One region of the Bacillus sp. EB106-07-01-XG149 genome, then DNA from elsewhere that is predicted to be linked to it. Evidence: riboswitches for the same ligand, from Rfam matches in the RefSeq annotation. Region 1 holds a riboswitch; the other holds the start of a gene.
What was found. A riboswitch is a leader RNA that binds a small molecule or an ion and turns the genes downstream of it on or off. The one in region 1 is predicted to bind cyclic di-AMP.

Region 1 (9,081 bases):
TCCGTACGTAAATGGAAGTGCTGTTGGCAATAACATCATAAGCATCATTTGTAAAATATTACTCATTTGCCCTGGATTTTCAAAAGGGTGCGTAGAGTTTGCTCCGAAAAATCCACCGCCGTTATTTCCGAGTTCCTTAATGGACACGAATGATGCAACAGGCCCACGTAATATACTTTGCTTTGCCCCATCGATTGTTTGTGCTGTAACTGCACTGTCTAACGTTTGTGGTACGCCAAGTGCGACAAAGACTAGTGCCGCAATAAATGCGATAGGAAGAAATACTCTCGTTAGTGCTCTCGTAAAATCAACGAAAAAGTTACCGAGTTCCTTCCCAGCAAGCCCTCTTATAAACGCCATTACAAGTGCTAACGTCGTTGCTGGTGCTGCAAACATTAAAAATGTAATTCCGATTAATTGTGATAAATACGATAAACCATTTTCACCGCTATAATGCTGTAAGTTTGTATCAGCCATAAAACTAATTGCTGTATTAAAAGCAAGCGTAGGCTCCATCCCTTCAATGTGTGCTGGATTTAATGGCAATACTCCTTGTAGTCTGAAAATGAAATATACGACAACAATCATAAATCCATTTAATAAAACTAATGACAATGCGTACTGTTTCCACGTTTGATTGTATTCTTTTACACCCGTAATTTTAAAAATAAGTTTTTCAAAAGGCCCGAATACTTTATCTAACTTTTTACTACCTTGAAAGGCTTTCTCTAAATAAATCCCCATTGGCTTTGCCACAAGAATAAACAACAGCATGGTAATAACAACTGCGACCCAAATCATAATGAATGATTCCCCCTAATTAAAACTTTTCTGGATTTAATAATGCATACACTAAGTACACCGTAATTGCTGCAACAATAACCGATAAGGCAACCGTCATGATTGCTTCCCTTCTTTCACAACTTTATCTGACCAACTTGCAAGACTTACCATCGATGCGACTAACACAACAAAAATCCCGATCATTACAACATCTAACATAGCCATTCCTCTTTTCTGTAAAAATTTACCATTAATTTATCAAAAAAAGAACACTAAGCTCTACTTAGTGTTCGAAATGAACAACACAAAGTAAACCTCCTCTCTAAACGCTTACGAGGTTAGCTGTCGGATTCGGGCCTAAAGAGTAGCCCTACTTTCAAAACTGAAAGATTCACCCCAAGTGACGATGCACAAAATTGGTTCCCCCGCTCCATTTCTGGAACTCAGCGATTTTAGGTTTTTTTGGAAATTTTATGAATGATTTATGAGAGTAAATATACTCCTCTATATTTAACTTGTAAAGAGCTAAATTACTGAAAATAAGAAAATATCCATCTATTTAAACGCTTACATTGAGTGTTATTAATATTATTTCATCTGTTTTCTCGTCTTTTCTTTCTTTTTCACAAAAATAATCTTTTAAATACGAAATAAAAAGAGCGCATGACATGAAGTGCATAGCTTGTTGCACTTAGCATTCGCTCTTTTTTTTCACTATTTATTCTCCACGCAAAAATGCGCGCAAATTTCTCCCGCGAATATAAACTTGTGACAATTCTGCATGTAGCTGCTCATATTCGATAACATCTGTTTTTAAATATAAAGCGTCTTTCGATGGCAATATGATATAGGCCCTTGGAAAAATAGGATCAAGCACCACCAATTCTTGAACTCGCTCTACTGATACCGCCCAACGATTCGCTATATCTCCTAGTAACAACACCTTCATCTTTTTTCCCCCGCCCTATTCAAAAAATAAAAAAGAAATATTATTACAATTCGTAAACACGACAAATGTAGCTCCAATTTTTTCATAGAGCCTCGCTGGATATCGTTTATTCCTTGTAACAACAGTAATAGGTGCTTGAAAAGAAAAGCGAATGTGTTCTGTGAAGAAACTAATGATTGGAAGCTCATCCCCTAGTAAAATCACCTTCTTAATACACTCACAAATACTAGTAAAATCTTGTGCCTTACTACAGCTATAAGTCCAATCAAACCCACAATTCCTAACTTCAGCAGCTATCTCTTCATTTGCTGTAAAAATAATTAACTCATGTTGAAATGCTACTAAATCTCTTAAACTATTTACCTTGCTTTCTTCTCCAATACAAATAAGTGTTAATTCCATGTACCTCATCCTCCTTAGCATAAAAGAACTCAAACATAGATTGATATTCCCTTATACTAATCAGATTGATGAAGTGATGTATCCATCATGGCACCGTCCTCTCTCAAGACGCTTACGAAGTTAGCTGTCGGATTCGGGCTTTGAGAGTAGCCCTACTTTCAAAATTGAAAGATTCACCCCTAGTGACACTGCACAAATTGGTTCCTCCGCTCCTTATATTTGGACTCAGCGTATTACAAAAAATGTATTCTGGCTGATATATTACTCCTGTATTTGAAAAAAGTAAACAGAAAAAAAGCCAGTTATAAAACTGACTTTTCCTTTCTTTATGCTTGTGTTTTATTCAATTTATATGCAAAATGATTCGTCGGCCCATGACCACTTCCGATATTCAAAGGCTCTTCAATTGCTATACTAATAAATCGTTTCGCTTCTAGAACTGCCTCTTCAATTGAGTAGCCTTTCGCAAGTCCTGCTGTAACCGCTGAAGCAAATGTGCACCCGCTTCCGTGCGTTTGCTTTGAAGGAATCCGTTCACTTCTAAATTCGATAAATTGCTCACCATCAAAGAGTAAGTCAATTACTTCATTACCTTGATATTCTGCATGTCCACCCTTCATAAGCACGTATTTCGCACCTAGTTCATGCAGTACTTTCGCAGCTTCCTTACTATCTTCAACATTATGAATCTCCATCCCGGTTAACACTTCTGCCTCAGGAACATTCGGTGTTACAACGGTTGCTACTGGTAATAAATATTCTTTTAATGCTTGTACTGCTTCCTGTTGTAATAATGATGCACCGCCCTTAGCAATCATAACAGGATCTAGTACAATATTATTCCACCCAAACTTATTAATATGTTCTGCGACAATTTGAATAATTTCACTGCTAAATAACATTCCTAGTTTCACAGCATCTGGTGTTAAATCCGTACCAATTGAATTCAGCTGTTCCGTAATACCTTCTAACGGAACTGGATATACCCCTTGAACGCCAAGCGTATTTTGAGCAGTAATTGCCGTAATTGCCGTCATCCCATACACACCAAGCTCTTGGAAGGTTTTTAAATCTGCTTGAATGCCGGCACCACCTCCACTATCAGATCCTGCAATTGTTAAAGCTTTATTTACTTTCATCCCACTCATCCTTTTCTATCCAAAATAGCGATGATAAATTGTTTTTGCTTCGCTTATATCTTTCGTTCCATGTACAAGTACCCGGCCATCTTTAAAAGCAACTAATCTCTTTTCCTCCACAGAAAATGATATTAAATATGGATTTACATTCAAATTATTCACACGATCTTTCAGCAGCTCTTTATATCGTTCAAAATCCATTTCTTCTTTATGAGGTGGTCTAATTTGAACTGTATTTCTCCCGCACAAAACTGCTGTTTTCGATGTATTTTCTTTATTTAAATACGGGTATATCGCATTCTCTCCGCACGAAGGACAATTATGCTTACGAAGCTTTTGCACATTCATACATGAATATTCATTCTTCCATACATCAAACGACACAAGTCCATCTCGAAGCAATTCATAATCTTCCACTAACAGTTTAAGAGCTTCCGTTACTTGATGAGAAACGACGAGAGATACAGCAGGAGATATAATGCCCGCTGTATCACATGTCGCCCCGCCAAGCGGAATCGATTGTAATAGACAAGATAAACATGGCGTTTTACTAGGAAGAATTGTGTAAGAAAGGCCGTAACTCCCTACACAGGCTCCGTAAACCCATGGAACGGAATACTTTTGTGCTATATCATTCACAATAAAACGCGTTTCGAAATTATCAGTTGCATCAATAATTACATCAACATTTGTAACGAGTTCTTCTAATTCCTCAGCTGTTACATCTTGAACGAGAGCTTCTACTCTTACTTCACTATTAATTTCTTCTAGACGCTTCTTTGCCGCTACAGCCTTCGGTAGGTTATTCTCTACATCGCTCTCTGCATACAATTGTTGCCTTTGTAAATTACTCCAATCGACATAATCTCGGTCAACAATCGTTACTGTTCCAACACCTGCTCTTACAAACATCTCTGCATTTGCACTACCTAATGCACCTGCACCGATAATGAGTACATGCTTTTCTCTTATCTTTCGTTGCCCCTCTTCTCCAATTGGAGAAAATAATTCTTGGCGAGAATATCGATTATTCAACTACGCTCATTCCTTCTAAAGGACTACTTGCTGTTGCACAACGTTTACGTGCAATACGCCCCGCTTCAAATCCTAATCGTCCTGCTTCAATACTTAATTTCATTGCTTGTGCCATTTTTATTGGATCTTTTGCTCCCGATACAGCAGTATTTAATAACACGCCATCCGCTCCTAATTCCATTGCAAATGCCGCATCAGCTGGGCTACCGATACCAGCGTCAACGATAACTGGTACTGTCGCTTGTTCAATAATGAAGCTTAAGTTTAACGGATTTACAATACCAAGCCCTGAACCGATTGGTGATGCTCCTGGCATAATTGCATGCACACCTAGTTCTTGTAATTTACGTGCTAATACAACATCATCAGATGTATACGGAAGTACGATAAATCCTTCTTCTAGTAACATTTCAGATGCCTTTAACGTTTCTACTGGATCAGGTAATAACGTTCTATCATCACCGATAACTTCTACTTTGATCATATCGCAAAGCCCCGAAGCTTTTGCTAATTTTGCAATACGAACAGCTTCTTCAGCATTTTTTGCTCCAGCTGTATTCGGTAATAACGTATATTTTTTCACATCAAGTTTCTCTAATAAATTAGGCTGCTTTGCATCAAATATATCCATACGACGTACTGCGAACGTTAAAACCTCAGCCTCAGATACATCAATTGCCTTTTGCTGTACATCAAAATCAGGGAATTTCCCTGTTCCTAATAAAAGTCTAGAATGAAATGAAAATGGTCCAATGTTTAACATAATCAACCGCCTCCTACGAAAGTTACAATCTCAATTTGGTCTCCATCAAAAACAGATGTATCTGTATGATCATCTTTTTGTAAAATATCTTTATTACGCTCTACTACTACAATTCTGTTATCTAACTCTAAATGCGTAAGTAGCTCAGCCACTGTTTTCACACTCTCTGGCACTTCAAGTTGGTTACCATTAATTTTTAAATTCAAACTTCCATCCCCTTTCTAAACTATTTTAGAAAGCAATGAATCTAGCAAATGATTCGCCTGCTTTCCTTCTATTAAATCAGCCATATACTGACCAGAAACAGGACTTAATAAAATACCGTTTCGATAATGCCCAGTACAAGCGTATAAACCTTTTATTTCTTCATGCTCTCCCATATAAGGAGCTTCATGATTCGATTGTGGTCTTAACCCTGCCCATGCGCTTTCCCACTCTGCTTCTTTTAAAGCTGGCAATATTGTATACGCGCGCTCTAATATAGAAGTAATACTTTCTGGTTGCACGGTTTTATTAAACGTATGAGGCTTCATCGTTGCTCCAATTACGTAACGTCCGCCGCGCTTTGGTGCAATGTAAAATCTTTCTTGGAAAATAGGCGCCTTTAAAAGTGGTTTTCTACTTCTTACCGCTACTACTTCTCCTTTAACTGGATATGTACCCCATTCGTGGTGAAAATGCCCTAGTAACTTCGTGCTCCATGAACCACCCGCAATAACAACTTTCTCGCATGCTATAATACCTTCGCTCGTCACAATCCCAGTCACTTTATTGTTTTCAATACGAATATCAAACACTTCTGTCTGTTCATATATATCAGCACCCGAAATTGATGCGGAATGTGCGAATGCTTTCGTAAGCTCCGGTGCAATAACATGACCGTCTTTTGGATAATATACAGCACCTATAATTGAATCAGATAGAAACGGTTCTTTCTCTCGTAAACGATCTCCCGTTAGAAAGTAAGAATCTTCACCTGTTTTCTGCTGCCAATCCATAATGTGAAAAATTCTTTCCTTCTCATCTTCATTTTGGGCAATGCGATAAATGCCTTTCTCATCATACCCAATATCGATGCCTGTTTTTTCACGTAAAACTGCTGCAAGTTGTGGAAATATAGCACGGCTTTCTCTCGCAAGTTCAAATAGTGGGTTATATGCATCCCATTCTGCCTGAACCCCAAGTAAACCAGCGGCTGCTTTCGAGGCTTCAGATGCAATTCTTTGCTTCTCTATAATCGCTACTTTATGCCCTCTTTCTGCTAGAAAATGTGCAACTGAACTACCGATTACACCACCACCAATTATCGCTACATCATACTTCTTACACATGTTTTTCCGCCCACTTTCTTATTGATTCCTTATAAGATTTCGCTTTGCTATACGGGTTACTACTACTTATAATCCCAGACATAACAGCAATACCACTGACACCGTTAGTAAGAACATCCCCGATATTTTCCGTGGTAATTCCACCAATTGCTGTAATCGGTATGGATAAACACTTTGCAATGTCTGAAAGCTCTTCAAGCCCTCTCGCTGGTACACCTTTTTTACAATCTGTCGGAAATACATGACCATAGACGAGTGAATCCGCTCCATTCTTAAATGCATCGATCGCCTCTTCTAAAGAATGTACAGAATAGCCGACATGCAAATAAGAAAACTTTTCTTTCACTGACCTTACATTTGCGCTTCGATATCCTAGCTGCACGCGTGGAATGTTTAATAAAATAGCGATATCAATTCGATCATTTATCACTATTTTTGATGCCGGAAAGCCTTTCTTCAAAAGACTTTCCACACCTTCATACAAATCCTTCGTACTTTTCTCACGCTCACGAATATGCAAATAGTCAATCTCACTTTCAATTTGCATCGCTACATTCACTAACTCTTCGAATGACATGTGACCATTTGAGATTACATGAAGCTCATTTTTCATATTCATTCGCCTACTTTAAAATATTTTCGAAGAACTCATCGGCCGGAACGATTTCTTTCGTCATTCCTTTATCTTTCAGCCATTTATTTTGTTTCTCCCATGACTCTTTTGAATCTGATAAGAATGGTTCATCTTTCGTTTCCATCTTCTCTAATAAAATTTTCATACTCTCTTTTTCAACTTCTGGTACAAGTGGGAAGTTTTCTTTTTCTTGATGATTTAATAAAATATTTAATGCTTCATCTGGATTTTTCTTCATAAAATCATAGCCTTTTTTCGTACCACGTAAGAAGGCTTGTAACGCTTCTTTATCTTTTTTCAACGTTTTATCACCTGTTACAAATACAAGCTCATGATAATTCGGTACACCGTAATCGGCTGGATTAAAGTATGCTGGTTCATGACCTTCATGACGCATAACAGGTACTTCATGGTTAATGTATGCCCCTGTTACCGCATCCACTTTCTTCGTAATTAATGCCGGTACTAGATCAAAGCCAACATCGACTACTTTCACTGTATCTGGATTACCACCAGCTTCTTTTACCATCGTTTTTAAATACATCTCACTTAAAGGTGTTCCAGAATATCCAACTGTTTTCCCCTCTAAATCTTTTGGCGATTGAATGCCTGCTGATTTCAGCGATACAACATGATTTAATGGTGAACGTACGACAGCTCCAATTGATTTCACTGGAATTTGTTCATTTGCTTTTGCCATGACAACATCTGGCTGATAATATAAGCCAACCGTTACTTTTCCTGCAGCTGCTAAAGTTAATGGATCAGTCGGATTAGAAGGGAATTTAATATTCACCTTGACTCCTTCTTCTTTAAAGTATCCTTTTTCAATCGCCGCATAAATAAAGCTATGTACCGCATTTGGGTACCAATCAAGCATGACCGTTATTTCTTTTTCTTTTTTATTCTTATCTGACGCTGAATTACTAGAACATCCAGCGATCATTGCAACTAATAATGTCAACACAAAGATGCGTTTTAAAAATTTCATGAATACTTCCTCCAACTAATAAATTTCTTTTCTAATACTGAGATAAGTATGACGAAGAAAATAGCTAATAATGATAACAATACAATGGGTGCAAATACACCTGCTCCGTCTAACTGCGTCATCATTCTTTTACTGAAATATCCAAGCCCAGCTTGTGCACCGAGCCACTCACCGATTGCTGCCCCAATTACACTAAGCGGAACTGCAATTTTTAAAGCTGAGAAAAAATAAGGAAGAGCAGATGGTAACTTTAATTTAAGAAAAACATCTTTTTTCGTTGCCCCATACGTAACTAAGAGCTCCTCCCATTCTTTTTTCGTACTGCGTAGTCCATCATACGTATTGACCGCAATTGGGAAAAACGTAATTAAAACAGTAACAACAACCTTACTCCAGATCGTATATCCAAACCATAAAACGAAAAGCGGCGCAAGCGCTGTAATAGGAATCGTTTGTGAGGCAACTAATAATGGATAAAATGCTCTCTCCATCCAATTACTCACATTCATTAACATCGCTAGCCCTACCCCAAGTACGATAGAAATAGCCACCCCTATTAAAACGACCGATAAGGTTGCCGGCAAATGAACCGTAAATAATATATCTTTTAGTTTCCATATCTTCATCACAATTGCAGACGGTGACGGTAAAATGTACATTTCATCTACGATTCTTGCGCCTACTTCCCAAAAGGCAAGTAAAATACTAGAAAGTGTAAGGGCAGGTAATAGCTCCTTCAACCGGTTCATCATACGAGTACCTGCCTTTGTAACATACTAAGAAGCTCATCTTTAAGCGCTAACACTTCAGGCTTATATAAATCTTTTCTTGTTCGATTACGATCAAGCGGTACAACCCTCTCGGTTAAAGTAGTTATCGGTTGCTGCTCTACTACTAAAATTCGATTAGAAAGAAACAACGCTTCTTCCACATCATGAGTGATAAATAAAATTGTTTTTTCCCACTCTTTCCATTGTTCAAACAGCCATTCTTGCAAAGATGCCTTCGTTAAAGCGTCCAACGCGCTAAACGGTTCATCTAACAACAATATCTC
Region 2 (9,081 bases), on a different contig from region 1:
TTCACACAGTGAATGTATTACATAAAAATATTATTCATTTTAAGCTAAATAACGTACGCAAATATGAAATTTCGTTTTGTTTTCATGTAAGTTTTGTACTGTAAGGTCATTTAAACACAGCTATTTATCTATCGTAAAGAAGTATTTTAATTCCCTTTATTTTCAAGCTTTCCTGTCCTTATTTCAAAATATAATCCACTTCACTTTTTCAATTGAAATATCCATATATCACAACAAAAACTCCTACTTACTCATAGATATAAAAATTATATCAGTATATCTTTTAGGTTCATATGCAATTATGCATAGCGTATACACAAAAAGGATAGCTTCACTTTCGTAAAGCTATCCTTAAAAAATCTTCTTACTTTTTCAAATGATATGGAACTGTTGTAATAACAACATTTCTTTTATAGAGTAAATACGCACGAATGAGTAAACTAGACTGATTATGAAGAATGTTATGCCAACCTTTTTTCGGAATGAACTGTGGTATAACGACAGTAACTCGGTAATTTGATTCACTCGCTTTATATTGCACTGTATCAATAAACTTTGTTAGCGGTTGAATAATACTTCTATAGTGAGAATGTAAGGTAACAAGTCTTACTTCAGGTTGCCACTTCTTCCATTTCTCTTCAAATTTCTTTTCCTCTTCTCTGTCAAAAGCAACATATACAGCGATAACTTGATCTGCAGAAAGAGCCTTCGCATAGTTCAATGAATTTTCCACCACATGAGTCATGCCCGCTACAGGAACGACAATTACATTTCCCTCAATTGGAACAAGTGGTTCACAAGTTTTTAAACTTAATTGATCGCCCACTGCATCGTAATGCTTCTTAATTCTATGGAACAAGAAGATGATGGCAGGTAAGAAAATAAGGATTGACCAAACTTGTGCAAATTTAGTTAAAAAGAACATGCTCATTACGATAAAACTAATAACTGCACCAATTAAATTAACCGTTAATCTCAAAGCCCATCCTTCAGGTTTTTCACGAAGCCATTTTAATACCATACCCGTTTGAGAAAGTGTAAATGGAATAAATACACCTACTGCATATAACGGGATTAAATGTTCTGTTTGCCCTTGGAAAGCTACAATTAAAATAATCGAAGCTATCCCAAGTATAATAATACCGTTTGAGTAACCTAGGCGGTCTCCTCTAATCGTAAACATTCTCGGTATAAATTTGTCTTTTGCAAGGTTAACTGCTAATAGTGGAAATGCAGAATAACCTGTATTAGCAGCAAGAATTAATATTAAAGCAGTTGTACCTTGTATGAAATAGTACATGAAATTACGTCCAAAAGTTTGTTCAGCAATTTGTGAAACAACTGTTACTTCCTTACTTGGATTAATTCCGTAATAATAAGCTAAAAAGACAATTCCTGAAAATAAAACGGCAAGTAATGCACCCATTGCAAGCAATGTTTTCGCTGCATTGTTAGGTGCAGGATCCTTAAAGTTTGGAATTGCGTTAGAGATTGCCTCAACACCTGTTAAAGCCGAACTACCCGATGCAAATGCTCGTAGCAGTAAGAACAAACTAATTCCCGCAACCGGCGTTCCAATCGGCGTGTGTAAAGTCGGTGAAACGTGACCAGTTAAAATATTGTATATCCCTACCCCAATCAATATAAATAGTGCTAGAACGAATAAATAAACCGGATATGCTAAAACGGAAGCTGATTCCGTTACCCCTCTTAAATTTAAAATAGTAATCAATATAACAAATATAATCGCAATGATTACATTATGTGCATGTAAACTTGGAAAAGCTGATGTGAGCGCATCTGTACCTGCGGACACACTTACTGCCACAGTTAAAATATAATCGACTAATAAAGATCCTCCAGCTATTAACCCTGGATTCATCCCTAAATTTTCTTTTGATACAACATACGCGCCTCCGCCATGAGGATAAGCAAAAATAATTTGACGATAAGATAAAATAAGGGCTGTCAATAACACTAATACCCCAACAGCGATTGGAATTGAATACCAATAAGCAATCGCTCCAAGACCTGCTAAAGCAATTAAAATTTGCTCTGGTCCGTATGCAACCGATGACAATGCGTCAGAAGATAAAATGGCTAACGCCTTCGTTTTATTAAGCTTTTGCTCTCCTAACTCAGTTGATTTTAACGGTCTTCCAATTAAAAACCTTTTAATAGATGAAACCAATGCTATCCACTCTCCAATAATTTTGTACGAACGATTCTGCTAGTTACAGCGGATAAACAATTTCTTCAGAAAACAAAAATGTCTACAAGCCATAACGAAATAGACTTGTAGACATTATATTTTTTGTCGCACAAGCTCCACCTTCCTTCTCAATATAACGCTTACGAGGTTAGCTGTCGGATTCGGGCCTATGAGTAGCCCTACCTTTTTCAAGGATTCACCCCATTGGATTAAGTACTAATCCATAAGAACGGGTCCCCCGCACCATGCGGTTTCAGCGATTTAGAAAATTGAAACTGTGGATTATAATACTCCTTTATTTTCAAAATGTAAACAAAAATTTTGAAAAAGAAAAAAATAAAATGATTGCGCATAATCCGCTGGTAAATATACATAATGAATACTAAAAAACGATAAAGGAGACCCATATGTCTAAAGAAAAGAAGCCTATTTTTTCTGATTCCTATTTAGATGCATTAGCAAATGAAATTAATCAATTATACGGTAAACGTGAACAGGAAATAAATTTGACAGATAGAACGAAAAGAAATAAATAAGTTGTCATAAAAAAAGAAAGCAATACACTTATATATTGCTTTCTTTTTTATTTTTTCATACATCCAATTCTATTGCTGATTTGTTAAAGATCATTTCTTCATACACTTTTAAATTTTGATATACTGCACCCAATAATGGTGCTTCCATAGAAAACTGTTCTGCTACATCTAGTAAGTATCCTTGTATGTGCTTCCCTTCAATGGACGAACCTTTTTCCATATCACGCTGCATCGATGACTTCATATCATACGAAATTTTATCAATTGTTTTCATATGTTCCTGGGCAATATCTTCCTTAATTGGTGCCCCTATATATCTCATGATTTGCACACATTCTTCAAATAAGTTTTGAATAAAATCACGTCCACCTTCGCTTTCACGAATCGGTCCTATTGGTGCACGCATTAATGTTGTCACACCTGACATTACAGTAATAAATAAATATTTATGCCACATATCTTGCGTAATATTTTCACTTAAAACAAAACTAGATTTCGTACCTGCAAATGCTTTAGCAATATGCTGTTTTCTCTCTGAATCTTGAAACTTCATTTCTCCAAACAGAAGTCTGTTGGCAGCGCTAGTTTGTACAATTTCTCCTTGATCGTTTAACGTCGTCTCGATAAAACATAGACCGCCAATCACTTTCTCTTCACCAAATTCTTTTTGTAATAGTGATATATGAGCAATACCATTTAACAATGGAATGATGACAGTATTTTCACCTACAAACGGCTTCAAATCTTGAATCGCCTCGTTTAAGTGATACGCTTTTGTTGAAAATAAAATGACATCAAATGGAGAAGTTCGATCTTCTTTCGTTATTAATTTCGGTTGGAAGGAAAAATCCCCATTCACACTACGAATAACAAGTCCCTTTTCCTCTAATTGCTGTTTTCTTTTACTACGAACAAGAAACGTAACATCTTCCCCTTTTTCGACTAATCGGCCACCAAAAAATCCTCCGACGCCACCAGCTCCTAATACTAAAATACGCATACAACATCCCCCTTTTCAAAATACAATTTTATAACATGTAGTATACATAACATTATACATGTCCTCTACTAAATAAGCTGAATTTTCATTCTTAATCAAGTATAAAACAGTGGTTATTTTCAAATAAATTTGGGCATGTTGTTTTTATAGCATATATGAAAGGAAACAATGTAAATGGAGGCAATACAGACAATCGAGGAAAAAGATGTAGCAACAGCTATATTTCAATTTATATTCCCGTTTTCTTTTAAAACTGGATATGAACAAAATATGTTCCCTTTCTTACAGAAAAATGATTTTCGCCCTTTTCGACTCGATCATCTTGAAAATGAAAATACATACTACGGAAAGTTTCAAGTTTCACATCAAAATATGGAAGCATACTATCTTTCATTTACAAATAAAATTCTATTTCCTCAATCAGAGCACCAAAAAGGATTGCAGCGCTATTCTAAAGACCTTAACTTAACTGGACATTTAACAACAAATTTGATTTCCGTTCCATTCAAAATTCATTCTATTGACGTAACACTTTGTCCTTATGAGCTTGGCTTCTTAACAATTCGGACAGAAGTAGAAACCGCTCCAAACATGACATTGTCAGAAGCAATCGAATTTGCCGCCCACTTCCGTGTCCTTGAAACTAAAAATGATACAACTGAAACTATCTGTATTGAATGTAACGGAAAACAATATTCACAAGTAGAGAAGCTCATATTCGGCGATTTATTTCATGGCTTAACAGACTTCTTTGAGAAAAAGAGATTGCGGAGTTCTTACTTTCAAACATTCCCCTTCTTTGAAGATCAACGAATGTATGTACAAACTTTATTATCCATAAACAAAAAGTCAGACCTTCATGTAATCGATGTATACCGAGCTTCCAGTCTTTCCGGATTAACAGACAATGGCAAGCCCTATATTAGCGCAAATAATGTTCCTTATATTCAAGATTATTTAACAAAACATTCTTATCAAAGATGGGCTCCTAATCGCTACTTTATTATGGAAGAACATATTTTCACATGTATAACAAACGAGGATGAACACGAATTCGCTAAACTTGCTAGTCAAATGTACGGAGAGTTTTATTACGCTTTGTTATTAAATCTATTTCATAAAGTTGTTTTATTAAAGATGGCAAACGCTTATGCTGAACTAAACATTGATCAAGATACAAATGAAATAGAGAAATTAATTTATTCAATCAATTCATTTACAGCGAATTACTTTTCTTTAGAGTTAGTATCCCAATCACAGAGTGAAGATATTTTTTTCCGCTTAAGAAAACTATTTAATATTGAAGTACTTTACTCGAATGCAAAACAAAATCTCGATAGTTTGTTTAAATATCAAGAAAATGTCGCTTCTAAAAAAGATAGCCTTTTACTATTAATTTTAACGCTCTACTCTGTAGTAGGCCAAATGTTAGGGTTTACTATGATTGATCTTTTAAGAAACACCGATTCAAACAAAATCTCGTCGCCACTTGAATTTTTCGCACTTTTAATAGCAATCAGCGGCATAGTCATTTCATTTATTTTAGGCGCGCAAAGTTTATACCAATGGAGTCTACAACATAAACGAAGAAAATCATGGGTAAAACAAACTGTACTTTCTGCTGTGAAAGAGAAAGATGATAAGAAGTAAAGAAGGTTATTTTCAAATTACAAATACGTGGTACGCTTCAGTAAATGAAATTTTTATTAGCGATTTTTAAATTATATCGACTTACCGACAAAAACTGACAAAAAAAGTACCGCATAGTAAAAAAAGTACTCCAAAATAAAATTTGGAGTACTTTTTTATTACACTAATTTATCTTACTTTCCTGCTTCGATTTTCTCTAATGCAGCAGCTACTTGCTCTTCAGTTAATTCGTGTTGCACGATATAACGATTACGTGGGTGTACACGACATTCATGAGAACATGCACGTAAATGTTTTGCTTCGTTTTCTTCAGAACATAAAATTTTCTTATTACATTCTGGATTTGCACAGTTTACATAGCGCTCACAAGGTTCACCTGTAAAGTGGTCTTTACCAACGATAACATGCTCTTTTTGGTTTACTGGTACAGAGATACGCTCATCGAACACGTAACATTGTCCATCCCAAAGCTCACCTTGTACTTCTGGGTCTTTGCCGTACGTTACAATACCGCCGTGAAGCTGACCTACATCTTCGTAGCCTTCACGAACTAACCAACCAGAAAACTTCTCACAACGAATTCCGCCTGTACAGTATGTTAAAATCTTTTTACCTTCAAGTGTTTCTTTGTTTTCTCTAATCCAATCTGGTAATTCACGGAATGATTCGATATCTGGTTTAATTGCACCCTTGAAGTGTCCTAAATCAAACTCATAATCATTTCGTGCATCAATAATAACTGTATCTTCTTGTTTCATTGCTTCATAAAAATCTTTTGGCTCTAAATACTTTCCAGTTATTTCGTGTGGGTTAATGTCATCTTCTAGACGAAGTGTCACTAACTCTGGACGAGGACGTACGTGCATTTTCTTGAATGCGTGCCCTTCTTCTTCATCTATTTTAAATACGATACCGTCAAAGCGTGGATCGTTGTTCATTGCTTCCATGTATTTCTCTGTTTGTTCTACAGTTCCAGAACAAGTTCCGTTAATTCCTTCTTTAGCTACAAGGATTCTTCCTTTTAATTCAAGTGAATTACAAAATGCTAAATGCTCTGCAGCGAATTCTTCAGGGTTTTCAATTGTTGTATACATGTAATATAGTAATACTCTGTATGGTTTTGTAGTTGCCAATGTATTTCTACCACCTATCTAATTTTTAAAATCATGTATAAGTTAACGTTCATATCAAAACATATATAATAAGAAAATGTATCCAAAGTTTTATGCATCCCATTTTCTTCTCTTTATACTATTTTCTATAAGTTAACAAAAATAAAAAACAAGATTACACATCAAAACACTATGGTTAAGTTGTAATCCCAATATATTATATATCATACAAATGCAATTCCATCAATTAATATGCTGTATTATAGGCTTTATGTTCACATAAATTTCAAAAATAGCCCTTTAATTCATTATGTTTCCCCACGTCATCACACCATAAACTCCCAATTTTTTATAACACGACACCATCTATTGCAGCAAGGCATATAATTTGCACTAAGGAAACATTTGTGTTCAAATAAAAATATCATCTAATACATCTAAATGTATTGAAATAAACAATAAGAATACTTACAATAATTTCATCAAGTTAACATTTCAAAGGGGAAAACTACTATGAATAAAGATATATCAAAAGATGAACAAGTCCCTTCTCAAAGTACAACTGTTCAATCCGCACACTTAGCTTTAAGTGGCGAAACGAAAGGCTGGAAACGACTGTTACCGTTTTTAGGACCCGCTTTTATCGCATCCGTAGCTTATATTGACCCTGGTAACTTTGCTACAAATATCGCAGCTGGTTCACAATACGGATATTTACTATTATGGGTTATATTCGCTTCTAACTTAATGGCAGTATTAATTCAAACTTTATCAGCTAAATTAGGAATTGCTACGGGAAATAATTTACCTGAAATAGCTCGCGAGCACTTTCCAAAACCTGTGTCTATCGGCTTATGGATACAAGGTGAACTCGTTATTATGGCTACAGATTTAGCTGAATTTATCGGGGCAGCACTCGGATTGTATTTATTATTTGGAATTCCTATGTTACCAGCTGCTTTAATTACAGCAGTCGGATCATTTATTATTCTTGAGTTTCAACGCAGAGGATTTCGCCCACTAGAAGCTATTATTACAGGGATGATTTTTATTGTAGTAATAGCATTTGGAATCCAAGTTTTTTATGCAAAACCAGAATTAAGTCCCCTTCTTTCAGGACTATTTATTCCGAAATTCCAAGGTGTAGACAGTATATTACTTGCAGCAGGGATATTAGGTGCGACAGTAATGCCACATGCAATCTATTTACATTCTGCATTGACACAACGCCGCGTGGTTGGAACAACTGACGAACAAAAGAAAAAGATTTTCCGTTTCGAATTTATTGATATCATTATTGCAATGGTTATCGCTGGAGCAATTAATGCGAGTATGTTAATTGTTGCTGCTGCACTATTCTTTAAAAATGGCTTGCATGTTGAAGATCTTGATGTTGCTTTTAACCAGTTCAGTACTTTAGTCGGTCCAGTATCGGCTGCTTTATTTGGAATTGGGCTCTTATCAGCAGGACTATCTAGCTCTTCTGTCGGTACAATGTCAGGTGACATTATTATGCAAGGATTCATTCGAATGCATATTCCGTTATATTTACGCCGCTTTATTACAATGATTCCACCCTTAGTTATTATCGCTTTAGGTGTAAATCCAACTTACGCTCTAGTCATGAGCCAAGTCGTCTTATCATTCGGTATTGCTTTTGCATTAGTACCACTTATTATGTTTACAAGCAGTAAAAAAATTATGGGTGCACTCGTTAACCACCGCATAACAACCTTTATCGCTTGGATCATTGCTGCACTTGTTATCATTTTAAATATTTTCTTACTGTATCAAACATTTATAGGATAATGAGAAAAGGTATTCCAATAAAACTGGAATACCTTTTTTCATTACCACTTATGTATGTACCTCTTTCTGGCATTATCACACCTTTCTCAGTTTGAAAGTAAAGTGGTAATCCTTCCGCAAGAAATATGCTCACATTTGATGGATCCTGCCTTTGATGATGAATATGTAAATGCGGCTCACTTGAACTTCCGGAGTTACCGACTTGGGCTAGAACCTCTCCTTCATTTACATGTTGGCCTTCCCTCACTTTAATTGATCCTTTCTTTAAATGGGCCAGAACCATAAATGTCCCTGATTCATCTAGTCGTAAATAAATATGATTCCCCGCCATTGACTGAAAATCATCCTCTCCTGGAACTACATCTTTTTCATCATTATTGATAGATACAACTGTTCCAGAAGCTGGTGCCATTACTTTCGCTCCATATATTCCATAATCCCCTAAATTACTACTTTTCGCTTCAGCAGGCGGAATAAGAATATCATATGCCCACCTTTCATTCGGTTTTATAACGTGATAGTTCGTTTCTAACCGATCACCACCCCATCCTACTAGTGCTCGTTCATTTAAGGGAAAACGAACGACTATTTTAGGACTCATAGTCTGTACATCTGCTGGGTAAGCAAGTCCGCCTATGTTAGCAAACCACCCTAAAGGCCAAGCACCAATTATAGAGAAAAGAACTATGAAGAGTAGTGTTCTATCTATTCGCTTTCTGAAAATAACTTTCCACACAAATAGTAATACTGACCCTATCAAAA

Region 2: it holds a riboswitch for cyclic di-AMP, as region 1 does, so the genes downstream of both, AC3WTA_RS16895 (APC family permease) here and AC3WTA_RS24120 (hypothetical protein) in region 1, are expected to answer to the same signal.

What each region holds. Positions count from the first base shown of each region.
Region 1 is NZ_JBYTDP010000008.1:5,624-14,704, reverse strand. Features, by position in the region: gene kdpA (potassium-transporting ATPase subunit KdpA) at 1-801, opposite strand, end outside; gene kdpF (K(+)-transporting ATPase subunit F) at 821-901, opposite strand; gene AC3WTA_RS24130 (SipW-dependent-type signal peptide-containing protein) at 898-1,002, opposite strand; cyclic di-AMP (ydaO/yuaA leader) riboswitch at 1,097-1,242, opposite strand; gene AC3WTA_RS24125 (hypothetical protein) at 1,502-1,732, opposite strand; gene AC3WTA_RS24120 (hypothetical protein) at 1,748-2,134, opposite strand; cyclic di-AMP (ydaO/yuaA leader) riboswitch at 2,228-2,375, opposite strand; gene thiD (bifunctional hydroxymethylpyrimidine kinase/phosphomethylpyrimidine kinase) at 2,461-3,282, opposite strand; gene thiF (thiazole biosynthesis adenylyltransferase ThiF) at 3,289-4,308, opposite strand; gene thiG (thiazole synthase) at 4,301-5,071, opposite strand; gene thiS (sulfur carrier protein ThiS) at 5,074-5,277, opposite strand; gene thiO (glycine oxidase ThiO) at 5,293-6,402, opposite strand; gene tenI (thiazole tautomerase TenI) at 6,395-7,015, opposite strand; gene AC3WTA_RS24085 (ABC transporter substrate-binding protein) at 7,026-8,027, opposite strand; gene AC3WTA_RS24080 (ABC transporter permease) at 8,024-8,776, opposite strand; gene AC3WTA_RS24075 (ABC transporter ATP-binding protein) at 8,776-9,081, opposite strand, start outside.
Region 2 is NZ_JBYTDP010000003.1:882,484-891,564, reverse strand. Features, by position in the region: gene AC3WTA_RS16895 (APC family permease) at 365-2,191, opposite strand; cyclic di-AMP (ydaO/yuaA leader) riboswitch at 2,335-2,481, opposite strand; gene AC3WTA_RS16890 (hypothetical protein) at 2,620-2,748, shown strand; gene panE (2-dehydropantoate 2-reductase) at 2,804-3,748, opposite strand; gene AC3WTA_RS16880 (hypothetical protein) at 3,923-5,398, shown strand; gene trhO (oxygen-dependent tRNA uridine(34) hydroxylase TrhO) at 5,572-6,531, opposite strand; gene AC3WTA_RS16870 (Nramp family divalent metal transporter) at 7,024-8,319, shown strand; gene AC3WTA_RS16865 (M23 family metallopeptidase) at 8,309-9,081, opposite strand, start outside.